DNA from 4 places in the Bacillus songklensis genome. Region 2 is predicted to be linked to each of the others. Evidence: riboswitches for the same ligand, from Rfam matches in the RefSeq annotation. Region 2 holds a riboswitch; each other region holds the start of a gene.

Region 1 (7,540 bases), on a different contig from region 2:
CAAGATGATCAGCAGCAAGATCAACAGCAAGATCAACAGGAAGCGATGGTAGGTATGCAAGCAACGGATGGGATGGACTCAAGGGGTTCAGGCGGCTCAAACGACTCAAGAAGATCAAGAAGATCAAGACACTCTAATAGAGACTATAGAGAAATTCCGCGTGAGCAAGTCTTAAAAACAAAGGATTATCGCTGGAAAGGGTAAGTCAAATCAGCTCCATATTTTCCTTAATTGGGGTGCTCTTTGCACCCTTTTTGTTAGCACGAAAGGAAGGAGGAAAATGTAATGTTACAAAGATATATTGGAAAATATGTAGAGATGGAGATTACGGGGAAAACCTTCTTTACAGGCAAATTAATAGATGTGGGATTAGACATTCTTGTTTTATATGATGGAACACAGTTCATGTATATACCATTGCTGCATGTGCATAGTGTTAAGGAGGCATATACAGACGAATTAGATTTAGAGAATCATGATCCACCACCTTTAGTGCATGAGTCAGAAAGCATTTCTTATCGAAAAACGCTGCAATATGCTAAGGGACGCTTTGTAGAAATTTACGTTACAGGAAATAAGTCTCTACACGGCTATGTGACAAGCGTCTTAAATGATTATTTTGTTTTTTACTCACCTGTATATAAAACGATTTTTATTTCTTTACACCATTTAAAATGGTTAACCCCATACAGCCATAACTCAACTCCTTACACACTAAGCAATGAAGATCTTCCTGTCAATCCTTCAAATATTCCATTATCGCGTACATTTGAAGAGCAATTGAAGAAAAATGAAGGACGGCTTGTTGTATTCGATTTAGGGGATCAGCCAAACAAAATTGGTCTGATCAAAAATATTTCAAATAATATTGTAGAGCTGGCAAATGCAAACGGGGAGACTGTGTTTTGGAAGCTAATGCATTTAAAATCCATTCACTTGCCATAATAAAAGGTCGATGAGTTTACACTCATTGACCTTTTTTGGCTACAGATGAAAAAATCGGTTCCAGTTTATTGCTATAGTTCGTAAGAGCCGCAATTATTAAATGTATACGAGCAATACCCAGTAATATAATACAATGAGGGTAAATATAACAGTGATTGGTATAATAGTCAGGGTCGTTTTTAAATAGTGACTCCATTTTACATGAACTTTTGCCTGGTGTAACATGTGCATCCAAATGAGTGTGGCTAATGTGCCAATTGGGAGTAGAAGAGCTCCTATATCGCTTCCGATAATCATAGCTAAGTAGATTGTTTTCATTACTGGTGCGTCAAGGTTCATTTCTGTTAACGTAATTGTTCCGATCATTAGGGCAGGATGATTATTGAATAAATTGGATAAAAAGGTTAACAGCCATCCCATAATCATTGTGGCACTAAATAAATCTTCGGCTAACAAAGGATTGAGCTGCTCAACTAGGAAAACTGTCAAGCCAATATTATTCAATCCATAAATGACAATATACATACAAACAGCAAAAACGAAAATGTGCCAAGGTGTCTTCTTTAAGATATCGAGCGGAGACACCTTTAAATAAATCCATCTCCAAAAAAGAAGAGATAAGGAACACGTTACGGCTACCAATGAGACAGAGATATGGAGAAAGGAAGCGACAAACAAGCTTAACCGGACCGCCATTACAAAGAGCAAGACGTTTCTCATCAATTTTGTTTGATGAGCACGATTACTGGCTTTTAATGGATGGTAATAAGGGTCATTTATTTTCTCATAAGAATCTTTTGATGCCGAAAGGGTTTTAGGAAGAGTCTTTCGATAATAAAGAAATAACAGGTAGGACATAAACGAAAGACCCGCCATTCCCGGAACAATCATGAGGGCTGTATGCTCATACAAGTCCATATCAATAATTTTCAGCGCGATTAAATTTACGATGTTGCTGACACCAATTGGGGCGCTCGAAGCGGTTGCGACCAGTGCACCGCTTAACAAGTAAGGGATTTGATGATGGGGTTTTAGTTTAAGGTTTTTTAATAATATAAGCAGGATGGGGGTTGTGATAAGAATACTTCCATCATTGTTAAAAAAAAGTGTCATGAAAAAACATAATAAATTTGTCAGCCAAAATAAACGAATTCCTGACCCTTTTGAAAAAAGAAAAAGTTTAGCCGACATCCATCTGAAAAATCCAATGCTTTCCAACACGATAGCCATGATAATAGTAGAAATAATCGTGATGGCAGCTCCACTTACTTTCAATCCGATTTCTATTAAATTGTCTATTGTAACCGTGCCGGAAATGAGAACAATCATTGCCCCCATAAAAGCGGCTGTCGCTTCATTCATGCCTTTTGGACGGATAAAGATAAGAGACATAGTGAAAAGAAAAGCAGTAATGGTTAATAAAACTGAGGGCTCCATATTTACGTTATCACCTCTTTAGTTGCTATTCATTCGCTGCCCCCTCGATTGTCTCTATTATGCTTTTATACTTTATGTATACGAGCCTCCAGGTAAAAACGTACTAAACGGGTTTACTATTTTATAGTAATTCCGCAATCATCTCTATCATACAAACGACTATAAAACATAATTTCGATTTTTGAGAAAATTCTTATTGACAAATAAAGGTTTCTTGATTAAAGTTTATAACAAGAAGCAAATGACCGATAATGAATTTAATATTTATATTGCTCTTATCCAGAGAGGCAGAGGGACTGGCCCTATGACGCCCGGCAACCATCAAATCAAATCATTTGATTTGAACGGTGCTAATTCCTGTAGAACGGTGATGTTCTAGCAGATGAGAGTTTCCGTTAGTGACATAACCGAAACGAACACTCTTCCATCTGCAGAAGGGTGTTTTTTTCATGAGTTGACGATTCATTCCGCATTGGAAATAAAAGACATTTGCTTTTTAACTTGAGGATCACCTTCAAAATATCTCTTTTCGAAAAATTCAAAACTTTTGGTGCAGAGAAAGAGCTGTTTCGTGGGTGGATGAAAAATGTTTTTGCGAGAGAAATTCTTACGACAAGGAGAGAACGAGAAATGCATATTGAGACATTGTTAGTTCGATCCGGGGTAGGGAAAGATCCTTCAACCGGATCCATTACCACCCCGATCTATCAATCATCAACTTTCCAGCATCCGCGTTTAGGAGAGAGCACCGGGTATGACTATTCACGAACAGCCAACCCGACAAGAACGGCTCTTGAAGATGCTATTGCGGTACTGGAAAGCGGAGCGGCAGGGTTTGCTTTTTCTTCAGGAATGGCAGCCATTGCAGCTGTTTTCAATTTATTTAAAAATGGCGATCATTTAATAGTGTCAGAAGATTTATATGGAGGAACCTATCGACTGTTAAGCGATATTTTACAAGACATAGGTGTAAGTGTCAGTTATGTAAATACAGCGAACATTGATGCAGTGAAGGAAGGAGTTCAATCAAATACAAAGGCAATCTTCATTGAAACGCCGACAAATCCGTTAATGCAAGTGACAGACATAGCGGCGATGGTGGAAATTTCTCAACAGCATCAATTACTTACCATTGTGGATAACACGTTTTTGTCTCCTTATTGTCAGCGGCCAATCGAGCTGGGAGCAGATATTGTGGTACATAGCGCCAGCAAATATATTGGAGGGCATAATGATGTGATTGCAGGTTTGGTTGTCACTCGATGTAGCGAGCTAGGAGAGAAAGTCAAATTTTATCAAAATGCAATCGGAGCCATTTTAGGACCGCAGGATAGCTGGTTGTTGCTGCGGGGAGTGAAGACCCTGGGCCTTCGAATGGAAAAACACCAGGAAAATGCCTTGAAAATTGCCCATTGGCTAGTGGAACAGCCTGATGTGGAACACGTATATTACCCAGGACTGGAAACGCATCCGGGTTATGAAATTATGAAAAAGCAATCAAGCGGATTTGGCGGCATGCTCTCCTTTTCCGTTCGGGATGAAAATCTTGTTCCATATTTATTGGAGAATTTGAAACTAATCACGTTTGCAGAAAGTTTAGGGGGAGTAGAGAGTTTAATTACGTTCCCGGCAAGACAAACACATGCGGATATTCCGGAAGAGATTCGCAATGCCATTGGGGTAACAAATCGCTTGCTGCGTTTTTCCGTTGGAATTGAACATGCAGATGATATCATTCAAGATTTAAAGGAGGTATTCGATGCTTACCGAAAATGAACGCAGTCTCCAATTTGGTACAAAGCTGATCCATGCTAAAACAGATATCGGCGAACATTACGGAGCGGTTTCAGTTCCGATTTATCAAGTGTCTACCTTTCATCAAGATGTAGAAGAAACCAACCGTTACGATTATTCTCGTTCCGGAAACCCAACCAGGGAAGCACTTGAACAAACAGTGGCACAGTTGGAAGGAGGAAACGCCGGGTTTGCCTTCTCTACCGGAATGGCTGCTATTTCCTCTGTGCTTTGTCTATTCCAAAGCGGTGATGAAATTATTGTTTCTCATGATATTTACGGAGGAACATACCGCGTATTAACGCAACTTTTCTCAAAGTTTGGCATCAAAACGGTGTTCGTTGATACAACAAAGGTCGAGGAAATTGAAAAAGCAGTAACATCCCAAACAAAGGCATTGTATATTGAAAGCCCGTCTAATCCGTTTTTAAATGTCACAGATATTCGAAAGGCTTCCGAGGCCGCAAAAAAACATGGTCTTATAACGATTGTTGATAATACATTTATGACACCGTACTTGCAGCAGCCATTGGCATTAGGAGCGGATATTGTCATTCACAGTGCGACAAAGTATATTGGAGGGCACAGCGATGTAGTGGCAGGAGTAGTCATCACTTCATCGGAGGCATTGGCAAAAGAAGTGAAATTCGTGCAAAATGCCTTTGGAGCCGTTTTAGGGCCCCAGGACAGCTGGTTATTGCTCCGTGGCCTTAAAACATTAAAGGTTCGGCTGGCACAGCAGCAACAAACAGCAGAAAAGCTGGCTTATTGGCTGAAAAATCACCCATTAGTAGAAAAAGTATATTATCCGGGGTTAACCGAACATCCTCACCATGAGCTGTCAAAGCGGCAAGCTTCGGGATTCGGAGCCATTATTTCCTTTAAAGTAAAGGACGAGCAGTTAGCTCATCACTTTTTAAAAACTGTTACTTTACCAGCTGTCGGTGTAAGCCTTGGAGGAGTAGAATCGATTTTGACACATCCGGCTACAATGTCCCATGCCAGTATACCGAAAGAAGCGAGAGAAGAAATAGGCATTACCGGTTCGCTTTTGCGTTTATCTGTTGGTTTAGAAGAAGCAGAGGATTTACAAGAAGACTTTGCACACGCTCTTGAAAGCGGCTTGTTGTCCAATACAGTGTTGAAATAAAGAAAAGATATGCGTAAATAAATTAGCATGGATGGTTTTTTATCCATGCTAATTTATTTACGTGGATTTAACTTCATCATAAATAAAATCGTATAAAGAAATAAGCTCTCTTTTCATATGATCCTCTATATTTGATTCTTCAATTCTCCTCTTGGCCAATTGAAGCTTTCTGTCAGCAGGCTGGCGTACACGAGGATGAGTCATTTCATCAAGCAAATCTTTTTTTATTGCTTCATATAAAATCTCTTTTTCGTGATAATTTTTCCCCTCATCGGTTTTAAGTTTTAATGAACGGTTTACCCATAGTTCACGGTAGGCATTTAAAAGTTGAAGATAATCCGTTTCCCGGTAAGTCATCGTAAAGCCTCCTTTTCCTTCACTATATCAATTGAAGGAAAAGGAGGCAACCATCATCCATATGAGAAAACAACTTTGAGTTGTGCCTGCAGCCGCTGTTCCCCCGGCTGGATAGGAGGAACGGATTGGGCAGCCAGAACGGTTGCTTTTGGACTGACAGCACTTTCGTAAACCGGATAGAGGGTTTCCTCAATTATCTCAACAGGGGGTTCGTGTAAGGTAGCTTTCAAAGAACGGGCAATCGTATAGGCTTTTTCTTTTGCGTTTTGGACGGCGAGCTTTAATGCTTCCTGATAATAAAGATCTGCATTTTGAAGTTGAAACTGTAGATTCCTGGCAATGTTCGCTCCGCTGTCGACAGCTGTTTTGTACACTTCTCCTGCCTGCTTGACATCTTTCACCGTAAGTGTAAACAAATGTTGAACTTCATAACCGATCAACGTTGCTTTACCATCGCTATAATCATATTTTGGATTGATGGTAAATGAAGCGGTCTCAATTTGTTCATCACGTATACCCATTTGATTCAGTGCCTGAATTAATTGAGTTGACTTTGCAGAATTTTCCTTTAACGCTTCCTGCACATTAAGGTTTTCCGTCATTACGCCGATCGTCATCGAAATCGTATCGGGTATCGCTTTGACAGTGCCTTGTCCGTGAACGGTAATGGTGTTAGGTGCATGGGACAGGGATGGAGGCGAATGCGGATAATAAGTGTGGGGGTAAAAGGATGGGTTCATCATTCTTTCTCCTTTCTTTTAATTCAAAAATAGGAAAAATACACATCATTTTTTAACAAATGATTACTAAAAGATATGTAGGAGAAAAGGGTTTATTCTTGAACACATTTTATATGAAGAAAAGAGGTTGTCCCAAAAGTACAAAGAACATACTTTAGGGACAACCTCCTGCAATGGACCGTCACTGAAAATCCAGGAAAATCAAGCATGGCGGTGGCGGCCCACCACAGAAAAAAACGATGATTACCGTCATCAGGAGGCTTTTGAATCAGCCCCTTTTTTTGTCAATTATTTGGTTTCTTCAATCATGGTTTCTTCAATCATGGTTTCTTCCATCTCTTCAAATGTATCTTGTACTTTTTCGGACGGTTCCTTCGTTAATAAGCTGACAATAATAACAGCAAGTAAGCTTAAGAAGAACCCTGGAATCATTTCATACATAAGATCTTTTAAAGCCGGAACATTGACCCATGTAAGAACGGTTACTGCACCTACAACCATACCGGCGAGGGCCCCCCATTTCGTCATGCGTTTCCAGTATAAGCTTAGCAAAATTGCTGGTCCAAACGCTGAACCAAAACCTGCCCATGCATAACCAACAAGGTTTAAAATGGTGCCACTTGGTGTAATAGAAAGGAAAATACCAATAACAGCCACTAGCAATACGGCTAGGCACCCAATCAATACCAATTCTTTGTCAGTTGCCTTACGACGGAAGAATGCCTTATAAAAGTCTTCTGTCATAGCACTTGATGTAACAAGCAATTGTGAAGAAATCGTACTCATGATCGCTGCTAAGATAGCCGCCAATAAAAATCCTGTAATATATGGGTGGAACAAGATATTTGAAAATACAATGAATACAGTTTCGGGATCAGCAAGCTTTTCGTTGTGAATAGAATAATAAGCAATACCGACTAAGCCTGTTAACATGGCACCGATAATGGAAATCCCCATCCAGCCGATACCAATGCGGCGGGCTGTTTTTAAATCCTTAATCGATGAAATGGCCATAACTTGAAATGAACCGAATCGTACAACCAGCAAATAGAAATTGTAAAAATAGAGCCAAATTCTTGCAGAATGAAACTCTGCCCTATTGAATAAACCAAGCCAT
Region 2 (7,540 bases):
TTTCATCAATGAAAGCTCGTCACCTTCTTCACGGCGAGCATTCATAGCAGAACGTAAAAAGTCTGCATTCGTTACACCGCTGATTTCACTTGGATACTGCATTGCCAAGAAAAGACCCGCACGTGCACGCTCATCCACTTCCATTTCCAATACATCTTGACCATCGATTGTGATACTTCCTTGTGTTACTTCGTATTTAGGATGCCCCATGATCGCAGAAGATAAAGTGGATTTACCTGTACCGTTTGGACCCATGATTGCATGGATTTCCCCGCCTTTAATTTCTAAATTGACACCTTTTAAAATCTCTTTGTCTTCAATCGAAACATGAAGATCTTTGATTGTTAAAGTTGAACCAGCCATGATAAAACCTCCAGTAATATGACGTATAATATATGAGATTACATCTTACATCATTTTGTATTCCATTCTCATTTTATTCTCATTACAATCTTATAACAATTGAAAAGTTATAGCAACCTTTTACCACTATCCAGGTAGTGAAAAACCCTACAATATTTCAATTTTTTTAGCATTTTAAATATATGTAAAAAAGCCGACCGAAAAAAGGACTCCCTTTTTCGGTCAGCCTCCTGAAACGGGACGCCATGTAAGTTTAGTAAAAACGAGTTTTTCAATGACGCCCATTTCGTATCAAAACAAAGAAGGGCACGTTTCGAGAGTGTGTAAACCAGTCTCAGATTGATCAAACTGAAATAACCTCTCATTCCTTTTCCGAAAAAAAATCCCAATTAATGAGTTTGTTGATTCAGTTCTTGAACACATTCTTGGACGAGTGTGACAGCCTGGCTCATTGCTGCTCCTCCTCCAAAGGCCGTCGCGACACCACACGCTTCTAAAATTTCTTGTTCAGATGCTCCTTGATCTAAACATCCTTTTGTATGGTAGATCGTACAGTACTCATCCTGAGCAACCAGGCTGATTCCAAGAGCGATGAGCTGCTTATCCTTTTTGGACAAGGTTCCTTCCTCAAAACAAGCCTCTGTAAAAGCGTTAAACGCACGGGCTACTTCAGGTAGTTTTTGAGTGAACTGACCAATTCCCGTTTTATAATTACGCAAAGCATTTTCAGTCGATGCGCGTGTCTCTTGTTGCATCGTTAACGTCAACTCCCATCTTACAATTTTTTCAACGTTAGTATGCTTAAAGTGGATAAATGTATACAAAAAAGCAATTGTCCCGATATGTGTCAGGTTACTTACTATAACCGAATGATAAGAATCAACAAAGCGAAATGGCAGAATGACAAAAAAGAGGCTGATGCCAAAACATAAAGAACATGCTTTTGCGTCAGCCTCCCGAACAGAAACCATCATGAGAAATCCCCGTAAAATCAAGAGTTTCATTGACAGTCCACTTCAGTTCAAAAGCGGAATTTCCATCTTTTATAGAATTATAGGATAGGTCCTTTTCATGTTATACGATGTTTGCTTTTTTGTGAGTTGATGGAGAGTTCTCCCAACATTCAATATTGTCGAGACCTTTAATGCTATCTTTATAGAAAACAGGATCTTTACCAGCTTTTTTCTGCTTTATATAATCGCTTAAGGCAGCAAAGGCTACTTTAGATAATAAAATGATTGCAATTAAGTTGACGATAACCATGAAGCCCATGAATAAGTCAGCTAGATCCCATACAAGTTGAACCTTTGCAACCGAACCGAAGATAATCATACCTAAAACACTGATTCTGTAAAGCATTAACCACGTTTTGCTCGTGTTTAAAAATTCAATATTGGTTTCACCGTAATAATAGTTGCCAATTAATGTACTAAACGCAAATAAGAAAACGATAATCGCAAGACAACCCGATGCCCAAGAACCAATATGTGTGCTTAATGCCGCCTGGGTAAGCTCAATACCGTCAAGTCCCGGCTGTTTGTAAGCATCAGAAAGTAAAATAATAAATGCTGTGCTTGTACAAATAATTAATGTGTCTGTTAATACCCCAAACGCCTGGATGAGCCCTTGTTTTACCGGGTGACTTGTTACAGCAGTTGCTGCAGCATTTGGAGCACTGCCCATACCCGCTTCATTCGAGAATAAACCGCGTTTAACCCCGTTCATTAATGCAGCACCAAGCGAGCCGCCTACAGCTTGCTCAATACCAAAGGCATTCTTCACAATAAGAGAAAGTACTTCCGGCATTTTCGTAATATTTGTCAGCACGATAAATAAAGCTACACCAATGTACAATACCGCCAGAACAATAACGATGTATTCGGACATTTTGGCAATGCGCTTAACACCGCCAAAAATAATGGCAGCAAAAACAATCGCCATAATAATTCCCAGCATTAAGCGATCTGTGCCAAATGAATTTTCAAACGCAATCGTAATCGTGTTTGATTGTACGGCATTAAACACAAGACCGAAAGACAGAGTGATTAAAATGGCAAAGAGAGCACCCATCCAACGTTTTTTCAAACCTTTTTCCATATAATAAGCTGGACCGCCGCGGAAACCATCTTTACCTTTTATTTTATAAACTTGCGCTAACGTACTTTCAACAAAGCTGGATGCTGAACCGATAATCGCAATCATCCACATCCAAAAAACGGCCCCAGGTCCCCCTAAAGCAACAGCAATGGCAATTCCCGTAATATTACCTGTTCCGACACGAGCAGCCATACTAATACAAAAAGCTTGAAACGGTGAAATACCGCCTTTAGAACGTGTTGCGCCTTCCATTAAAACACGAACCATTTCTTTCAACATGCGAATCTGTAGAAATCCTGATTTAAACGTAAAATAAAATCCGAAAGAAACAAGCATAATAATCAATAATTTCGACCAAAGGAACTCATTTGTTGCTCCAACTACTCCTTGCAGCAATTGCTCCATGACGTCACCTCGTATAAAATATAGTAGTTTATAAGAAAAAGAATGGATAAAACAAACAAAAAACATCAAGGTTAAAAAGAGTGAGACAGACCTTTAAATGTGAGGAATCCTCACATGAACTAATCGAATTATATATTGAGATAACAAATATGGCAATACAAATAAAAATATATAAACTATTATAAATATTAATTCTATTTAAAAAATATTTCAGATTAGCATGATCCGTTAACCGACTTATTTATAAAAGAAAGAAGCAATAAAAAAACCGTTTTCCTAAGCCATTGATATATCAACGACTTAGCGAAAACGGTCATTTCTTTTGAGCTGCCTTCTAACTTTACATTACTCAGCGGCAGGAACAACTGCACCTTTATATTCTTTATTAATGAAGTCTTTAATTTCTTTTGAATGAAGTACTTCTACCAATGCTTTGATTTCTTCTTTGTTTTCATCACCTTTGCGAACAGCGATTACGTTCACATAAGGGTTGTTTTCAGATGATTCTACGGCAATCGGATCTTTCGCAGGATCTAACCCTGCATCCAGCGCATAGTTGGCGTTGATTAACACAGCATCTCCCTCATTATTGTTATACACTTGAGGAAGCAATCCTGCTTCTACATCTGCTTCAAATTGCAGATTTTTCGGGTTTTCCGCAATATCGCTAACTGTTGCTTTCGTTTTGTCCACGCCCTCTTTTAATTTGATCAAGCCTTTTTCTTCAAGCATTGATAAAATACGGCCGTGATCCGCTACAGAGTTACTCATGATGACTTTAGCGCCTTTTGGAAGCTCTTCCAGGCTTTTATATTTTTTAGAATAAACGCCGATTGGCTCGATATGAATACCGCCCGCATTCACGAAGTCATATCCATTTTCTTTCTTTTGAGATTCAAGGTAAGGGATATGCTGGAAGTAGTTGGCATCAAGCTCTTTATCCGCTAACGCTTTGTTTGGTAAAACGTAATCCTGGAATGTTTTAATTTCTAGGTCAATTCCCTTTTTCTCTAATAAAGGCTGTGCTTCCTCTAAAATTTCAGCATGAGGTACATTTGATGCTCCGACTACCAGCTTTTTGTCGCCTTCATCAGCGCCCCCTCCAGCATTGTCATTGCCAGTACCGCATGCAGCCAAAGAAATAGAAAGAGCTAAAGCTGAAATAGAAGTTAATAATTTTCTCATTTTTTGGTTCCCCCTTAAAATTTTCGTATTAACGTTTATCGATTTTAGATGTGGCGAGATCGCCTATAAACTGAAGAATGAAGACAATTACTAGAATAAGAACTGTAGCTAAAAGTGTTACATCATTATGGTTGCGCTGGAATCCTTCTAGATATGCCAGGTTTCCTAATCCTCCGGCTCCAACTACCCCGGCCATCGCTGTATAACCAACAAGAGAAATGGCCGTTACAGTAATACCGGATACGAGAGCAGGCAATGACTCCGGAATTAAAACCTTAAAGATGATTGTACTTGTTTTCGCCCCCATTGATTTTGCGGCTTCAATGACTCCTTTATCAATTTCACGAAGGGCAATTTCCACCATGCGTGCGTAAAACGGCGCGGCACCGATAATTAAAGCCGGCAACGCTGCTTCCGCTCCTAAAATGGTGCCGACAATGGCCTTTGTAAAAGGAATCAATAAGATAATTAAAATAATAAATGGAATCGAGCGAAATACGTTAACAAAGGCTGAAACAATTAAATTAATGACTTTGTTCTCCCAAAGGTTTCCCTTTGAAGTCAAGAATAACAGCAAACCAAGGGCTATCCCAAGAAGGAAGGTGGCAATGACAGAGATGCTCGTCATGTAAAGTGTTTCAATCGTTGCTTCCACTAGTTTGTCGATCTCTACATTCGGAAATAATTGCTCAAGCATTGGCCATCACCTCCACTTCCACTTGCTGCTCCCGAATAAACGAAATAGCCTTTTGGACTTCCTGTTCAGCCCCATCAATATGAACGAACAGTGTGCCGTATGAACCGTTTTGAGTTTGGGACACTTTTCCTTGCAGGATGTTCACTGACACATCAAATTGACGAATAACATTTGTGATCCACGGCTGCTCGGCTGCATCACCTACAAATATAAGCTGAACGACTTGACCGTTTGGATATTTTTCTTTTACATGTCCAATTGCTTCAAACGTTTCTTCCGGTTCCGTCACTTGTTGAACAAATCGTTTCGTAATTGGTTGCTCCGGCTTTCGGAATACATGGAGTACATCCCCCTGTTCCACGATAAGTCCGTTTTCCATTACCGCGACGCGATGGCAAATTTTACGGATAACATGCATCTCATGGGTAATGAGTACGATAGTTAAACCAAGTTTTTCATTTATGTCGACTAACAAATCTAAAATAGAATCCGTTGTCTGTGGGTCAAGGGCAGATGTCGCTTCATCACATAGAAGCACCTTCGGATTATTGGCAAGAGCCCTTGCAATGCCTACACGCTGTTTTTGTCCTCCGCTCAGCTGGGATGGATAAGCATCTTCCCTGCCTTCTAAACCAACTAGTTTAATTAGCTCATCCACTCGCTTCAGGCGCTCACTTTTTGATATCCCTGCAATTTCAAGCGGAAACGCGATATTTTCTCTTACAGTACGTGACCATAATAGATTGAAATGTTGGAAAATCATACTGATTTCTTGGCGCGCTTTTCGAAGTTTTTCACCTTTAATTTTTCCGATGTCGTTTCCTGCCACTTGAACTGTTCCTTCTGTCGGAGTCTCTAATCCATTCAACAAACGAATCAAGGAGCTTTTACCGGCACCGCTGTATCCGATGATTCCGAATATTTCTCCAGGCTTGATCTGTAAATCTACATTGTTAACGGCTGTAACTATTCCATGCTTAGCACGGTAAACCTTTTTGACACCTGTTAATGTAATCATGCATTCTCACCTTCTTTTCGTTAAACTCGTTGTTATTCATCTTCCCCCGAACAGTTGCTTATAAATAAAAAGCCTTTCTGCATATGAATATGAGCAGAAAGGCTTTGTCATAGTTCCTTTCTCTCATCTTCCAAAGCTTAAACATGCTTTGTAGGAATTGGCACCATTTCAGCCATAACTGACGGTTGCCGGGTTTCATCGGGCCCAGTCCCTCCACCTCTCTTGATAAGAGTACTTATCGTTTCAAATATTCAGTTTATGTTAAGCAATTGTCGATTGTTGTCTAAAAGGTACGAAAGTGATTGTAGCACGTCCATATATCAGTGTCAATGAATTTGTTTTATTTTTCGTGCTATTTCTAATAGTTACCAAACACCGAATGTTCAGCTGTTCTGCTGAACGAGAATCAAACATTCACCGCAGAAGAGGTTAATCCAGTCGCCTCTTTAATTGCTTGCTCTAAATCCTCCACTAAATCATCGATATGCTCGATTCCCACGGATAAGCGAATAAGATCTTCACTTACTCCTGCGGCCTTCAGCTGTTCGGCATTTAATTGCTGATGCGTCGTGCTGGCAGGATGAATAATAAGACTCTTGGCATCTCCAACATTGGCGACATGAGACCACAGCTTAACCGAATTGATTAATTTCTGCCCGGCTCCCCTGCCCCCTTTAATTCCAAATACCAGCACAGCGCCGGCTCCTTTTGGCAAATATTTTTTCGCTTCTTCATGTTGAGGATGATCCTCAAGCTCAGGATATAGCACCCAATCAACGGCAGGATGCTGCTGCAAATATTCAACCACCTTTCTTACGTTGGCGATATGCTCTTTCATGCGTACATGGAGCGTCTCAAGCCCTAAGCTAAACTGAAAAGCATTAAACGGACTCATAGATACGCCAATATCCCGCAACAATTGAACTCTTGCTTTGACAATGTACGCAAGCGGCCCTAATGCTTCAGCATAGACAATATTGTGGTAACTTGGATCAGGCGTTGTAAATCCCGGGAATTTCGGTGAGTTCCAATCAAAATTCCCTCCATCTACGATAGCGCCCCCTAATGTTGTCCCGTTCCCCAACAACCATTTCGTAGCGGAATGAATAACGATATCGGCTCCATATTCAATCGGACGGCATAAATAAGGAGTTGCGAACGTATTATCCACAATTAACGGAATACCTGCTTCATGAGCGATTTCTGCTACCTTTTCAATGTCCAATACATTTAAGCTTGGATTACCGATCGTTTCAGCATAAAGAGCTTTCGTTTTTGGTGTAATGGCATGACGGAAGTTCTCAGGATTGGAAGGGTCAACGAATTTAGTCGTAATTCCGTAGCGCGGCAGTGTCGTGTCAAACAAATTGTATGTTCCTCCGTATAGATTGGATGCAGATACAATTTCATCCCCTGCCCCGGCTAGATTCAAAATGGCGGTCGTAATAGCGGCCATCCCACTTGCTACGGCTAAACTCCCCACTCCGCCTTCCAGCTGAGCGATTCGCTCTTCAAACGTTGTCACTGTCGGGTTATGTATCCGGGTATAAATATAGCCTGGTTCCTTTAAAGCAAATAAATCGGCAGCATGGTCTGTATCCTTAAATTGATAAGCATTTGACATATAAATCGGGAGCGAACGTGCTCCTGTTACAGGATCAGGATTTAATCCCCCGTGAATCCCGATTGTTTCTAAACGGTAAGATTTTTTGTCTCCCATTTTCCAACTCTCCTTTTTAAAAGATAACACCCCTCTTCTTAAGAAGAGGGGTATC
Region 3 (7,540 bases), on a different contig from region 2:
CTGAGAAAAATGGGTATGGATTTCATGAACTCTTAGATACCGATATTGACTTAAAAATTTTTTTAGAAGAAACCGATAAAGAACCCGTTGATGTGGAAAAAGCAAGGGAAGAGATTACTTCCATTTTGAAGGTGAAGAAGGAAGCGATCTATTATCAATTCATCGAAACACAAGATTGGCAGCAGCCTTTCCCGATTATCAATCTTCAAAACGGATGGTACATCAAACCGACTCATACGGAGGAAGAGATGGAAGGTCGCGCGATCCATTTTGAACCGCCAAGAGCATTTGGATCAGGCTTACACGGAACAACTCAGGATTGCCTTCGCTTTATTTTAGGAGAAGATTTGCACGGAAAAAAGGTATTGGACATTGGAGCAGGGGCTGGTTTGTTAAGCATTGCAGCAGCCCTTGTTGGCGCCGAACAAGTGGTGGCTGTTGACATTGAGGATGTAGAAGCCGAAGTGACGGGTGTATTTCTGGCCCATTGCAATGAGACTGTTTCTCCCAGAGTGAACAGAAACTTGTTAAAATAAGGAGAAGAAAGTTATGATGGGGATTGACAGGGATTTTCGAATAAGTATTTTATCAATTAACTTAATTTTTCGGTACATACAAATGGACTAGAACAAAATATGAAGCAGGAGGAACATTTAGTGGAGATAGGTGTAAGTACGTTTGTGGAAACAACTCCAGATGTTAATACTGGAGAGGTGATAAGTCATGCACAACGAATTCGAGAAGTGGTTGAGGAAATTGTACTAGCAGATGAGGTAGGGCTGGATGTCTTTGGTGTAGGGGAACATCATCGCAAAGATTATGCGGCGTCTTCTCCTGCAGTGGTGCTGGCTGCGGCTGCATCAAGGACGAAAAGGATACGTTTGACAAGTGCGGTTACGGTTCTTTCTTCTGCCGATCCAGTGCGAGTGTTTCAGGATTTTGCGACGGTCGATGCGATTTCAAATGGACGCGCAGAGATCATGGCAGGAAGGGGATCTTTTATTGAATCGTTTCCACTGTTTGGCTATGATTTAGGTGACTATGATGAGTTGTTTGAAGGGAAGCTCGAATTGTTGTTAAAAATCCGCGAGTCGGAGAAAGTGACTTGGAGAGGGGGACATCGGCCGGCCATTGAGAATCTCGGAGTGTATCCGCGCCCTGTTCAGAATCCTTTACCCGTATGGATTGGCAGCGGCGGCAATTCGGAATCTGTCGTTCGTGCTGGCCTTCTTGGACTGCCGCTTGTCCTGGCGATTATTGGCGGCAGCCCGCTTCATTTTGAACCACTCGTAAAGCTCTATAAAAAGGCCGCCAAACATGCCGGCCATGATGTATCAAAGCTGCCGGTGGCGTCGCATTCGCACGGTTTTATTGCGAAGAATACCGAAACAGCGGCCGACAAATTTTTCCCGTCTACCCAGCAGGCAATGAATGTATTAGGGCGTGAGCGTGGATGGGGGCCATACACGCGTTCAACTTTTGATGCTGCCCGCAGCTTTGAAGGTGCATTGTATGTAGGTGATCCGAAAACGGTAGCTGAAAAAATCATTCATCTAAGAAAGAACGTTGGCATCACACGCTTTCTGCTGCACGTACCGGTTGGCACAATGCCCCACGATGATGTGATGAAAGCGATCGAATTATTAGGAAAAGAAGTGGCGCCAATGGTTCGAGAAGAAATATCTAAATGGGAAGCCAAGAATGAAGAGAAGTAAGTGATCGGATTTTTTCGCTCTATTCGGGCGGTTGTAAGGGGCAAGGAGACATGAGGTAACCCGAGCGTTTTAAATGAGGAATATAATAATGAAAGAAACTAGGTTCAGTCCTCCCGTTCAATGAAAGTATGACCGGAGCGGGGGAGTGGGCCTTTTTTCTGGACTCTGAAAAAGGGTATCAAACACTTTCAATCAAACACTGGAATACTTGCATTGTTGGCTTTTCATGAAACCTTGGTTACGTAAGTACTTTTTCAACTCTGTTAAAGAATGATACTCATATTTGTCCTTCTGTTCAATTGGTGTTATAATTCGGCTAAATAATCAGAACATATGTGCGGGTGGAAATATCTATGATTGAATCGGTAAATTTATACATTCAAAAACTTGTTAATCTATATTCCCAACACACTGATGCGGAATATGCTGAATGGTCTAAAAAATATTTAAGAAACCAATATGAATTTTTAGGGATTAGAACCCCTATTCGTCGTCAATTAATGAAAGAATTTGTAAAAGAAAATGGGTTGCCGCCAAAAGGGAGACTGAAAGATGTCGTTTTTTCTCTTTGGGATCTTCCGGAACGTGAATATCAACAAGCAGCATTTTTTAGCAAGTTTCTTTTCAGTAGCAAATTTTTAATGGCTTCATCTAACAGCTCAGATATAGGAGTTTTTATTTCATCCGAAAGTTATTTTAGTTAATGATATCATTTAACCTTTCCAGCGTTTGATAAAGCTTTTCTTGTTTTTAGACCACAATTTTTTATTCATATCTATCATCTCTGATGTTAGATGGGTCAAGACATCAGATCAGATTCCCATGGGCGTTAAATACCCCAATCCTTAAATCTCTTTTGACGGAAAGTATTGTTATTTATTCGTTGGAATTCAATAAGGGCAAACGTAACAAGAATTAACAGATCAAGTCATCAGAACGGACTTAGGGATCAAAGAATTAGCTGTTTGTTCAAATGGGCAAGTGTTCAAGAACATCAACAAAACAGTAAAGTAGAGAAACTAGAGAAGCGTCTTCATAGGTTTTAGAGAAGAATTTCTCATAAAAATGAACGTGTCTCCCTATCTCCAGGGAATTGTCAAGGGGTTGATCATCATTGTCGCTGTATTATTGCTGAGAAAAAAATAGCCCGCTCGGAGACATATTGTGATGCGAGGGGGCTATCGATTTTACATGTGTTGGGACACTCCATAGCAATGGGAGACAAAGAGAGAATACGTTTTAATTGCTATTTTTTTATTGACAAAACCAAAATATACTTGTATTATCTAAAGAGTCAATTTATTCATAATACTTATCAAGAGAGACCGAGGGATTAGGCCCGATGACGTCCGGCAACCCCCTTAATGGGAAGGTGCCAATTCCTGCAGAATGACTTTCATTCTGAAAGATAAGTCGAAATATAGATCATGTTTCGATGCTCTTTTCAGTTGAAAGGGGCATTTTTTGTTTGAATGATAGATTGCCAGCAGATCCTTTGAACAAGTCTTTTAACATAAAGCAATAACGATATGAGTTTGAACATATTTTCAAAGAGGCTGTCCTCCTGTGTATGTCATACATAATACCGAGAACCACTCGTTCAGAAATTCTAGTTTTAGGGAAAATGAGGTCATCATATGATTGAAATTCAAAATCTTTCAAAGGTTTATAAAACAAAAAACGGGTTAGTGAAAGGTGTGGACGATGTTTCGATCACTATTCAAGAAGGAGAAATCTATGGGATTGTAGGATATTCCGGTGCCGGAAAAAGCTCCTTGCTTCGTTGTATTAATCTATTGGAGAGACCTACCTCCGGAAAGATTACGGTTGATGGGACTGATTTAACATCTTTAAAAGGTGAAAACTTGCGTGTAGCAAGATTAAAAATCGGCATGATTTTCCAACACTTTTATTTAATCAGCCAAAAAACAGTGTTTGAAAACATTGCTTTTGCTTTAAAGGCTGCCAAAATGCCGCTGGATCAAATAAAAGGGCGGGTAGAGGAACTGCTCGAAATGGTTGGTCTTTCCGATAAAAGAGATGTCTACCCCACACAGCTGAGCGGCGGGCAAAAACAACGGGTTGCCATTGCAAGGGCGCTTGCCAATAACCCGTCCGTGCTTTTATGTGATGAAGCTACATCTGCTTTGGATCCAAAGACGACTAAGTCGATTTTGAATCTATTGAAAAAAATTAATAAAGAGCTCAACATTACCATTGTGTTAATTACTCATGAGATGGATGTTGTAAAGGAAATTTGCAACCGGATGGCCATCATGCAGGACGGAAAGGTTATTGAAGAAGGTTCTGTCTATGATATCTTCGCTAATCCAAAGACCGAATTAACAAAAGAGTTTATTGAAAGTGTCGTTTCCTTTGAAGTGCCTGAGACGATTATAAGCCGTTGTGAAGGACCTATTGTGAAGATCATGTTCAAAGGGAAAATCGCGGGTGAAGGGATTATTTCAGATACACTTCAGCAATTTAATGTGAAAGGCAACTTCCTTCATGGTTCCATTGAATATATTCAAGAAATGCCGCTTGGTATCTTTATTATGGAACTAAAAGGACAAAAGGAAGAAATCAAAACAGCCCTTCAGTATATTGGAAAACGGGAAGCGCAAGTGGAGGTGTTACGTGATGGGCATTGATTTCAATCATCTTATAGAACTAATTCCTGATATAAACCAAGCGTTTATTCAAACGATTTATATGATTACCATCTCTCTGGCAGTTTCAGTTGTCGTTGGGCTGCCAATCGGGATTTTATTATATGTCACTGATAAAGGGTTATTTTTTGAAAATCGTTTAGCCAAAACGGTATTAGATTTTGTGGTGAACATGGTGCGGTCGATTCCATTTATTATTTTACTGGTTGCGTTACTTCCATTCACAAAATTTTTGGTAGGTACAACCATTGGGCCAACCGCAGCAAGTGTGTCCCTTTCAGTTGCAGCCATCCCATTTTTTGCCCGGATTGTGGAGACTGCTTTAAGGGAAATCGATAATGGAGTCATTGAAGCAGCTGTTGCTGCCGGTGCAACTCCGTGGATGATCATAAAGGATGTATTGTTACTGGAAGCCAGATCCGGGATTATTTCGGGTATTACATTGACGCTCATTAGTTTAATTGGGTTTTCGGCAATGGCAGGTACTGTCGGAGGCGGCGGAATTGGCGATTTGGCCATTCGCTTTGGCTATTATCGATATGACAATACCATTATGATTGCAACAGTTGTCATCTTAATTGTTCTAGTTCAGGTCGTTCAGCTTCTAGGTGATTTTATCGCCAAAGTTGTAGATAAAAGATAAAGAGAAAGAAGGAGAAGATTATGAAAAAATGGCTCACAGCTCTTATTCTAGTATTCATTGTGGGAGCTTTATCAGCTTGTGGTAACTCAGGCGGCAGCGAGAAGGCAAACACAGATACGAAAGAAGTTAAATTTGGTGCGACTGCTGGCCCTTATAGTGATATGGTGAAGAAAGCTATTGCACCAGGATTGGAAAAAAAAGGATATAAAGTGGAGGTTGTAGAATTCAGTGATTACATACAACCCAATATGGCGTTAGATCAAGGTGATATTCAGGCGAATCTGTTCCAGCACACGATTTACCTTGAGAATTTCGAAAAAGAAAATAACATGGATTTAACGGCATTAATTTCGGTTCCAACAGCACCGATGGGAATCTACTCCAATACGTACAAGTCTCTGGATGAAGTAAAAGACGGAGCAACCGTTACAGTTCCAAATGATCCAACGAATGCAGCACGTGCTTTTAATACCTTGCAGGATGAGGGCTTAATCAAACTTGATGAAAATGCAGATCCGCTTACGGTTTCTGAAAAAGATATCGTAGAAAACAAGAAAAATCTAGTATTCCAGCCAATTGAAGCAGGTCAGCTTCCTCGTTCAGTCGAAAGTGCGGACTTAGCAGCTGTACCTGGAAACTTTGCGCTGGCAGCGAAGATGGACTTGCTTAGTGCATTAGCTCTTGAAAATATGCTGGATCCTTACCGTAATATCGTGGCTGTAAAAGCAGATAATGAAGATTCTCAACTCGCAAAAGATATAAAAGAAGTGGTAGAATCAGAAGACTTTGAGAAAGTGATTGATGAAGAATTTAAAGGATTTGGAAAGCCTGAATGGATGAAGAAATAAGTAACTTCTTATAAGTAGCTAGCTGTTCAAATTTCATACTTAAGGCCAGTCCCCCGCCGGGTTAACCATTTAACTTAATGGGGGACTGGTCTTTTTTTCGCGAAATGAAGAAGGAGATTTGTTCTTCATAAAGAGATATCTGGGAATTTACAAATTAGCTTAAGGGGAGAGAGAAGAAAATGAAATTGAGAAAGAAGGCTGCAAGCGCCATTGTTGCGGGGGCTTTATTAGCATCTTTACCATTCAGCGTTTTTGCAATGAACAAACTATAACATCTAAAGCGGGGGGCCGGACCCCTTTTTCGTTTTTCTGATTTTAAAATCATCAAGCCTTTGTTGCCACACCGCTCGTTCTTGAGACAGAGGGCTTTGTCTTCCAGTATAAAGCGATGAAGGCTAGGGTTATTAAAAAGTGGCTCTGTTATTATTTGTTGTTGATTTTTGAATTTCTCATTAGACTAAAGGAACAGAACTTAAATTAAAATGATACCAAAGATGATTCTCATCATATATAATTGGTAAAAGAGGAAATTTATTACAGGGAGTCTGGGGAACTATGTCAACAAAAATACATAATGGTGCTTTTACAGCAGAAACCGAGGATGGGTTTGTTGTATTTATCATTGGTGTTCGCTTAAATAAAATACGGGCTTTATTTAAGTGGTTATCAGCGATAAAAGCAATGATGCCAATGCTAAAAGAATTGTATCAAAATCCAGAGTTAGGCTTTTTACAGGAACAAACCGTCATTGGTTGGCGTACAGTGACAACAATTCAATACTGGAGAACGTATGAACAACTGGAAACATATTCAAAGGGTAACATTCATTCTGAGGCATTGAAAAACTTCTATAAGAAAATCGGTAAAAGCGGTTCAGTAGGCTTGTACCATGAGACATATAAAGTCGAAAAAGACGAATCACTATATATTAATATGCCAGTTTACGGTTTGGCTAAAGCCTTCTCACATATTCGTATTAATAATAAACTTAATACCTCAAAGAAACGAATGGAAAGAGCTTAACACCTTTTGAAAAACAAACGTAGAATTCTATTTTCAGTATACGCCCTGACAAGGGTGTTATTTTTTTGTCAAAATCAACAATAAACATTAACAAAGCCAAAAAAAGTAAGGCCCCAGGCTAGCAGCGGTCCAATCAGATCCCACTTGCCAATAAGGGTGAGAAAGGCTGGAATCGTTGCGGTGACCCATGCTTGAATGATTGCTACCCAACCGGTGAAAGCGTGCAGGCAAGCAATAGATAAAATAAGGTCCAGAGGAAAGACCACATAAGCCAGATAATGCCGAACTTTATGTCATGAAACTGGGTAAAACTCATATAGCTGTAACCGAGGTCAAGAATGGCAACCCATAGGGAATACCAGCCGACGCCGGAAGAATCCAACTCTTTGAGATTGGAAATTCCCACATAGAGGTAAGTCAAGCCAAAGAGAAAAACACCGGAGGCATTAAAAATCGCCCAAGGATCTCCTCCCGCTTTAAAATTAAATAAAAAGGCGTAATAACCTGGATGACCCCAATAAAGAGGTTGAAAACTCCTGCACTTTTTCCATCAACCTTCCCTAAAAGCATTAAGCTGTTCACAAATAATACTGCACCCACATACATAAAACCCACCGTGTTCATTCTTTCACCCTCCTTGAC
Region 4 (7,540 bases), on a different contig from region 2:
TCCATCCTCTCATTCTTACCGTTTGCGATGGCGGCCGTCTTTTTTGTCATGGTGCAGTATCTTGGCATCAACCCGGCATGGGGAGTGCTTGGATCGCTCATCATCGGGGCAGTGGCATTAAGATAGAGAATGAAGGGGGGAGAAAAAACGATGACGGTTGTGTTTGTATATGGAACATTGCGTCAGGGAGAAGAAAACCATTTTTTATTGAAGGATGCGGCCTGTCTGGCGAGACAGGCAAGAACGAAGGGACGTCTATATGATACGAAGCTCGGATACCCGGCGGTTGAAGCAGGAGACGATGGCTGGGTGTACGGTGAGCTGTATGAAGTGACAGGCGAGCAGTTTTCCAAACTGGATGAACTTGAAGGGTACGAAGAAGGCTACTATGATCGGATCGTTCAAACGGTATATACCGATAGAGGAGAAATGGAAGCATGGGTCTACATCGCCGGTGACAACAAAGAATTGCTGAAAGAGCTTATACCAAATGGTGACTGGTGTGTTCACCGCTTGTATGACAATTGCAAGGATGTCTATTATTTTGCGTACGGGTCGTGCATGGATATGGAGCGCTTTGAGCTTGCCGGGGTGGCCTCTCATTTTCAGCAAATGGTCGGACTGGCGAAGCTGCCTGACCATAAAGTCCGCTTTACACATCTTTTACATGACGGAAGCCGGGCTGACATTGTCGAAGAAGACGGTGTGGTAGAAGGGAAGTTGTACCGCCTGCCGCTTGAAGCAATCGAGTATTTGTATAAACGTGAAGGCGTCGGCAGCGGTCATTATCGTCCCGCTGTCGTGTCAGTCGAGCATAATGGGAGGCTCGTTGACCGGGTATTGACGTTTATCGTTGTCAATAAAGGAGAAGAAGCGGCACCACCCGACCATTATGCAACAGAAATTCTCCGCGGCGGAGCGAACGTGTTAAGCGACGACTATTTGGATGAGCTAAAAAAGCATATCACGTCACTTCCGGGAGCGTGCAGAACATCATAGGCTTATTCATCCTCTCACATTTGAAAAGCTGTTCCATCATTTAAAAGGCCCTTCTTGTTTCAGCAACAAGAAGGGCCTTTTTTCGTATACAAGAAAGTATAAATTGCACGTTGAAATTGCCCGGCTGCGGCTCCTAGCCTTTCGGTCATTTCGCTTCTTCCGACGGAACTAAAAAGCAGCTCCTCTGTCAGAAGCTCCAACATCCTATCGGTTTAAACGGGCTTTCTCCGCTTTTCTTGGTGTCCAGCTGCGAAAGCCAAACCGTACGGCTGTTTCGCTTCTTCCTGCGGAACCAAAAAAACGGTTCCTTCTCAGAAGCTCCAACATCCTATCGGTTTAAACGGGCTTTCTCCGCTTTTCTTAGTTCTTAGTTCATAAACGCCACTTCCTTGATCGGCCAGTAGCGCATATTCACTTCGCCGACGACGCTGTCGATTTTGATTAATCCAAAATGACGCCCATCCCGGCTGATGCGGCGGTTGTCGCCCAACACGAGAACATAGCCTTCCGGAATTCTCGATTCATCGGTAATGTCTTTTAAGGTGAAATCTTCGGTGAGTTTCTCGAATGGCAGCAAATGTTGTTTATATTGATCCAAATATGGTTCTTTTTGGGGCTTATGGTTGATGAACAATACATCGTCCTGATATTCAACGGTTTCGCCCGGTAACCCGATAATGCGTTTCACTAAAAACTCGTCGCTGTATGGCGCCTTTAAGACGACCATATCAAAGCGTTCGGGCTTGCTGTAATGGTAATTCATTTTGTTGATGATGATTTTGTTGCCTTCCTCCAGGTTCGGCATCATCGATTGCCCTTTGACCGTGTACGGTTGAAATAAAAATTGCTGAATCAAAAAAGATAAAATAAGAGCGATCACAAGCGTTTTGACATACGACCAAATTTCTCCCTTTACTGCTGGCTCCATCTTTTCACCCCTTTTTAAGTCAAACCTCTTTCTATGACAAGTGTAGCATAATTTGTTAGAAGATGTATATGCGCTTGCTGTTGTTTATCCTCGTCAATCTGAAAGGACCTTTCCATTCATTCTGGAAAGGTCCTTTGTGTATTTTAATGGACGGAATCCAGCTCCTCCATTAAAATACGACTAGTGTGTTATCTTCTAACCATTGCTGGCGTTCCGCCGCGTCTTCAAACAGTTCTGCTGCCCCTGTTTGCTTGGCGATTTCACGCGCCAGTACAAGTTCGATTGTGCTCATTGGAGCCGTCAGTAAGCGCCAGTTTAAGACAATCGTTCCATCAGCTTTCACGCGGCTCGCTTCATTTTGTAAATCTTCCCATTCGATTTGGCCCGGTACTCCGTCCATTTGTTTCGCAAGTGATTTTAAACACTCTTGAAACTTATCTTCCGCTCGAGTTATGTACCAATCCGTTAAAAGAGCTTGCAGCCCTTCGTTTGTTTGCTGCTCATTCCAAGATGCCGGCACTGTTGCAAGGAATTTGGCGCGGAATGTTAATTCAGCCTCCGTTTTATCTTCTTTCACGATGTTTAAGCGATATTGACGACCTAAGTAAGGAATTTTATCCCCGTCCTGGAAAGAAGGAACGAAAGCGGCTTGTGTCACGTTATGAATCTCTTCGTTTTGTCGTTCAGCGGTTTCTTCCTTTGCCTCTGTCGGTGTTTCCCCTAATTGTTCTAAAATCCATTTTGCTTTTTTCGCGATAATAAAATGAAGATTACTTTGGTTTAAGCCTCGGGGAACAACAAGTTTCACTCCACCGTTCGGACAAACGTTTACCGTGATTTCTTGTATATTCGGAACAGCTTCCACCGTATAGTCAATCGTTATATTTCCAGCTTGATAACTAAACATGTGTCTTTTCGAACTCCCTTCTACAAAACTTCATTTTATAGGGAATGTGACATAATATCAAATGAAAAAATTGTAAATCCGCCTAACTCGGGGGCATGGATGCTGTTTTATCCATGTCCAATGATCTATGTGAATGTAGATATGCATTGAAATGATGCATTTTTTTTAATCAGTCTATCAAAAGTCCCGCTTCCTGCCGATATAAAAATAGGAAGAAACTTTTCCGTTGATGAAAAATGGTAGTAAAATAGTCTTGACATTCACATAATTAAAAATTGATGCTTTAACTTGGAGGGACATCATGAAAACCAAATTTGTTCACAGTCTGAGATTTAAGATGTTAGCCCTTATTGTCGCCGTCATTGTAGCGGCTACTTCAACCCTTGGCATCGCCAGCTATTTTGTGGCGAAGCAGCAGCTTGTCGAGGCGGGAAAACTAGATTTAAGAAATACGGTCGAAGGAGCGTTAACGGTTGTCGAGCGGCTTCACCAGCAAGAAAAATTCCAGATCATCAGTAAGGAAGAAGCGCAGCAGCAAGCGGCCGAACTGCTGGCCGGGCCGAAAATCAATGATAATAAGCGGGACTTTAAGCAATCCGGTTTTTTATATAAAGACAACGGCTATATTTTTGTGTATGACAGCAAGTATGTCGCACAAGTTCACCCGGTAGGCTTTGAAGGCAAGAATATGGCCGATTTGAAAGATCATAACGGGGAATCGGTCGTCCCTAATTTAATGAAAGCAGCCAAACAAAAAGATGAGAGCAAACGTTTCTATACATATTCCTGGAAAAATGAAGGGGAAGCAAAAGCGCGCAATAAAATCGCCTATTCCGTTTATTTTGAACCGTGGGATTGGATGATTGGAATCGGGGCATATGAGGATGAGTTTTATGAGCAGTTAAGTAAATTAAAGCTAATGACATTCATCTTTACACTTGCCGCTGTCGTCATCGCAAGTGTGGTGATGTACATTTTTACGCGCAGATACATCGTTTCGATTGAAAAAATCAGCAATGCGACCGATGAAATCGCAAATGGAAACTTACAAGTGGACGTACCGGTTTTAAAAGCGAAAGATGAGATCGGGATGCTGACAAACAGATATCAGCATATGATTGATAATATGAAGGAACTGATCACAAAAGTGAGCGAAACAGGACAAGCTGTTGCTGCGTCGTCCGAGGAATTGACAGCCAGTGCCGATGAAACGAAGTCGGCGGTAAATGAAGTGACAGTGTCCATCCAGGAAGTGGCAGCGGGGGCGGAAGGCCAGCTCGTGAATGTCGAGCAAACGAACCGCTCCATTCAAGAAATGGATCACCTTATCCAAGAGATGACCGTCCGTTCAAAAGAAGTGGAGCGTTCTGCTGAGGATACGTCCAAAGAGGCGGAAATCGGGAATGAGTCGCTGAACAAAGTAAAAGAACAAATGCAGCGCATCACGGATACGGTGACTCAATCAACGAACGTGGTGAAAACATTGGAAAGCCGCTCCACTGAAATCGGAAAAATTATTGAAGTGATTACCGGCATTTCCGATCAGACGAATTTGCTTGCCTTGAATGCTGCCATTGAAGCGGCGCGTGCAGGCGAGCACGGCCGGGGATTTGCGGTTGTAGCGGACGAAGTACGTAAGCTTGCAGAAGAATCGAAGCGCTCGGCCGATCAAATCGGAGCCTTAATCAAGGAGATTCAAGTCGATACGAAATCCGCCTATATGGTCATGCAGGAAAGCAATGAAAGCGTGGCGGTCGGCATGGATGTGGTCACCGAAGCAGGGCAAAACTTCTCGAAAATATTAGAGGACATTTTCCGCATCCAGCAGGAAATCAAGGAAATCGCGGGAGCAACATCGAACATCCGGCAGCATTCGGCTGAAATCACGAAAGCTACCCACATTCTGGAGGAAACGGCTCAAGTATCGGCAGCCAGCGCTGAAAGTGTGGCCTCAGCTTCCGAAGAAGAACTGGCTGCGATGGAGGAAATCTCAAGCGCCGCTTATTCATTGAGTCAATTGGCCCAAGATTTGCAGGATTTGTTGGTGAAATTCAAGGTTTAAGAAGAAGCTGATAGGTCTTCTTTTCCCTTTACAAGTATTTGGATATTTGGTAAATTAGTTGTTAACTGAATAGTTATCCAGAGTGACTGAGAGATCTGGCTCGATGACGTCACAGCAACCTGCATTGCGCAAGGTGCTCCGACCAGCAAAGCGCGTGCTTTGGATGATAAGACGGAAAACGGAACTCTTTTCGCATCTAAAGCGGAAAGAGTTTTTTGTTTGGGTCTGGTTCTCCTAAGCGAATGAAATAAAAGAGAGGATGGGGACCATGAGTTTAAGTGGATTAGTGAGAGGATATCTTTGTAAGAAGGATTTAACGGATGAGTTGGTGCGCCATGTGGCAGAAAGTTTAGAGAGGCGTTTACAGTCAGAAGACGAGCGATGTCGGGTGAAAGTTCAAAAACTTGAAAACTTTTATGAAATCGTCGTGTATCACACCCAGCATGTCCATGCGGTAGCATTGGATGTAAAAAAGGCAGGGGAGCTGCAGAAAAAACATCCTTATGCTCTTGATGAACAGCTTCTCGTTCAGTTGAAGAAAGTAGGACTTCGTCTCAGTGAAAACGTATATGTGTAAAAAAAGATGGTTCCTGCGTGAGTTCATGCGGGAACCTTTCTTATTCCATGGATTTACATCACACCTCTTATTTTTACAAATTTTAACAAATACTTTACACCTGCTTTATAAAAAAAGGACTAAATACCTATATAATGTAAATGTATTTTTACTAAAACATTTGAGGAGGAAAAACGATGAAATTAAACGAAAAGTATCGTATTTCAGCGACGACAATGGCCATTACAGCATATGCCCATCCTTCTTATCAGACAAAGATTTTTGATTTCTTCGGAGGATATTATACATCGATGCAACCGCTTGAACTCATCGAGGAAGCATGCATAAGGAGCGGCTCTACTTATGAGGGGAGGCGGAAATCCATTGTCTATTTGTTTCATTATGAGAAACGAACGCCTATTCCGATTTCTCCCTTACATAACATTTTTGCTTTTCCTACCACATCTACGAATCACTTTCATTGTACTTGGCTGTTTTTGCATCATATCCTTCAGATTGTGCCCCATCCAACGAAGACGAATCAATCCATCGTGACCTTTCGCAACAATGCCCAGCTTATCGTTCATGCTACACCCGAATTTTTGAAAAGTCAGCGACAAAAAACGGCCGCTTGTATGACGATCTTTCAATTTCCGATTCCGCCGCGGGATGATCAGGCCCTATTTTTATCATAAATAGGCGAGAAGACCCCCACCTGAAGGAATGAGAAGGGCGTAGCCCAATGAGTAGGTGGGGGATGAATCGCTTTCGGACAAGGGAAACGAATAAAGCAGCAGAGGAAATGAAACGAACAACGGCGATTTCTGCGAAACAAGGAGAAGCCGTAGCTGATACAGAAACGGCATTCCAGCAGATTGAAACAAACATCTCCAAAATGGTTTCCTCCATTCGTGATGTAACCGGCAGCATGAAGGAAATGGATCATTTAAAACAAGAGGTAGCAGAGGCCATCGAAAGCATTGCAGCCATTGCCCAGCAATCTGCGGCAGGGGCTGAAGAAATTACCGCTTCAGCGGAAGAACAAGTACGGGCAGTCAGTACGCTTTCCCATTCTGCAGAGGAGCTTCTTCAATTGAGCGAGCAATTAACTGACATCATCCATCAGTTTAAATTATAATGAAAATCCTCTCCCTTATGATGGGGAGAGGATTTTTGCGCAATGTGAATAATTTGTCAAAAAATTTACAAAAAATTTAAGTTCTAAATCGGAAAAAATGTGTTATCTTATACAACAAGAAGAGATGAAAGGAGCGTTTTCATGGAAGTGTCCATCGATCACGGAAATGAATTAAACAGCAAAGAGCTAATCGATCAAGTGATTGACTTTTTGGAAGAAGAACAACAAAGATAATAGAAGGAACGGAATGGGAAACCGTTTTTCATTTGGCCGCGGGCTGAGTGAAAGACGGTTTTTTTATTGGAGAGGAACGTATAAGCTCCGCTTTTCTTTAGGCCATATTCTCAATTGACTTGTCCAAATAAGCCAGGCACATCTCAGGTGAATAAGCTATAAATACATACAGTCAGCGAATGAGGGAGTGAATACGAATGCCGGCTATCTCAGGCAAGCAATATATAGACCGAATTAATGCCATGCAGCCGAACGTATGGATTCATGGCAAAAAAGTAGAAGGAAATATTTCATCACACCCCGCTTTTTCAGGTGTGATGAAAAGTCAGGCAGCTTTATATGACATGCAAGTCAACCCGGCCTTAAAGGATTTGATGACATATGCTTCTCCTAAAACTGGAGAACGTGTGGGAACGTCTTTTATGCAGCCGCTAACGAAAGAGGATTTGGAAAAGCGGCGATTGGCGACCTGGCATTGGGCGAACGCAACAGCAGGGATGATGGGGCGGTCCCCTGATTATATGAACACGGCGCTGATGGGCTTTGCCTCCGCTGCGGATGTGTTAAGAGGAAAGGAGCGGGCGTTTGCAGACAATTTACGCCTTTTTTATGAAAAGGCGAGGGAGGAAGATCTATCGTTTACCCATACGTATGTGAATCCGCAGGTGAATCGTTCCGGATGTTATGCAGAAAAAGAAGACAACATTGTTGCGGCA

Evidence for each region. Region 2 has a riboswitch for S-adenosylmethionine ahead of ACFOU2_RS25235 (methionine ABC transporter ATP-binding protein). Riboswitches for the same ligand answer to the same signal wherever they lie in the genome.
Region 1: it holds a riboswitch for S-adenosylmethionine, as region 2 does, so the genes downstream of both, ACFOU2_RS12025 (trans-sulfuration enzyme family protein) here and ACFOU2_RS25235 (methionine ABC transporter ATP-binding protein) in region 2, are expected to answer to the same signal.
Region 3: it holds a riboswitch for S-adenosylmethionine, as region 2 does, so the genes downstream of both, ACFOU2_RS19375 (methionine ABC transporter ATP-binding protein) here and ACFOU2_RS25235 (methionine ABC transporter ATP-binding protein) in region 2, are expected to answer to the same signal.
Region 4: it holds a riboswitch for S-adenosylmethionine, as region 2 does, so the genes downstream of both, ACFOU2_RS07480 (hypothetical protein) here and ACFOU2_RS25235 (methionine ABC transporter ATP-binding protein) in region 2, are expected to answer to the same signal.

Annotation. Positions count from the first base shown of each region.
Region 1 covers NZ_JBHRZT010000052.1:150,008-157,547, reverse strand. Annotated here, with positions in the region: gene ACFOU2_RS12040 (spore coat protein) at 1-204, shown strand, start outside; gene ACFOU2_RS12035 (DUF2642 domain-containing protein) at 286-945, shown strand; gene ACFOU2_RS12030 (arsenic transporter) at 1,042-2,382, opposite strand; SAM riboswitch class I at 2,655-2,771, shown strand; gene ACFOU2_RS12025 (trans-sulfuration enzyme family protein) at 3,013-4,158, shown strand; gene ACFOU2_RS12020 (trans-sulfuration enzyme family protein) at 4,142-5,326, shown strand; gene ACFOU2_RS12015 (hypothetical protein) at 5,384-5,683, opposite strand; gene ACFOU2_RS12010 (SIMPL domain-containing protein) at 5,737-6,423, opposite strand; partial or broken gene ACFOU2_RS12005 (sodium:solute symporter family transporter) at 6,712-7,467, opposite strand.
Region 2 covers NZ_JBHRZT010000073.1:424,293-431,832, reverse strand. Annotated here, with positions in the region: gene sufC (Fe-S cluster assembly ATPase SufC) at 1-363, opposite strand, end outside; gene ACFOU2_RS25255 (carboxymuconolactone decarboxylase family protein) at 753-1,118, opposite strand; gene ACFOU2_RS25250 (alanine/glycine:cation symporter family protein) at 1,438-2,865, opposite strand; gene ACFOU2_RS25245 (MetQ/NlpA family ABC transporter substrate-binding protein) at 3,211-4,050, opposite strand; gene ACFOU2_RS25240 (methionine ABC transporter permease) at 4,079-4,747, opposite strand; gene ACFOU2_RS25235 (methionine ABC transporter ATP-binding protein) at 4,740-5,765, opposite strand; SAM riboswitch class I at 5,886-5,997, opposite strand; gene ACFOU2_RS25230 (O-acetylhomoserine aminocarboxypropyltransferase/cysteine synthase family protein) at 6,172-7,485, opposite strand.
Region 3 covers NZ_JBHRZT010000072.1:108,667-116,206, forward strand. Annotated here, with positions in the region: gene ACFOU2_RS19355 (50S ribosomal protein L11 methyltransferase) at 1-536, shown strand, start outside; gene ACFOU2_RS19360 (LLM class flavin-dependent oxidoreductase) at 657-1,715, shown strand; gene ACFOU2_RS19365 (DNA alkylation repair protein) at 2,069-2,419, shown strand; SAM riboswitch class I at 3,025-3,130, shown strand; gene ACFOU2_RS19375 (methionine ABC transporter ATP-binding protein) at 3,353-4,366, shown strand; gene ACFOU2_RS19380 (methionine ABC transporter permease) at 4,356-5,027, shown strand; gene ACFOU2_RS19385 (MetQ/NlpA family ABC transporter substrate-binding protein) at 5,048-5,875, shown strand; gene ACFOU2_RS19390 (DUF4188 domain-containing protein) at 6,431-6,898, shown strand; partial or broken gene ACFOU2_RS19395 (AmiS/UreI family transporter) at 6,973-7,540, opposite strand, start outside; gene ACFOU2_RS19400 (hypothetical protein) at 7,527-7,540, opposite strand, start outside.
Region 4 covers NZ_JBHRZT010000026.1:77,753-85,292, reverse strand. Annotated here, with positions in the region: gene ACFOU2_RS07510 (chromate transporter) at 1-126, shown strand, start outside; gene ACFOU2_RS07505 (gamma-glutamylcyclotransferase) at 151-999, shown strand; gene lepB (signal peptidase I) at 1,367-1,927, opposite strand; gene ACFOU2_RS07495 (M48 family metallopeptidase) at 2,097-2,834, opposite strand; partial or broken gene ACFOU2_RS07490 (cache domain-containing protein) at 3,136-3,954, shown strand; gene ACFOU2_RS07485 (methyl-accepting chemotaxis protein) at 3,949-4,896, shown strand; SAM riboswitch class I at 4,967-5,069, shown strand; gene ACFOU2_RS07480 (hypothetical protein) at 5,165-5,473, shown strand; gene ACFOU2_RS07475 (competence protein ComK) at 5,650-6,147, shown strand; gene ACFOU2_RS07470 (hypothetical protein) at 6,195-6,590, shown strand; gene hpaB (4-hydroxyphenylacetate 3-monooxygenase, oxygenase component) at 7,022-7,540, shown strand, end outside.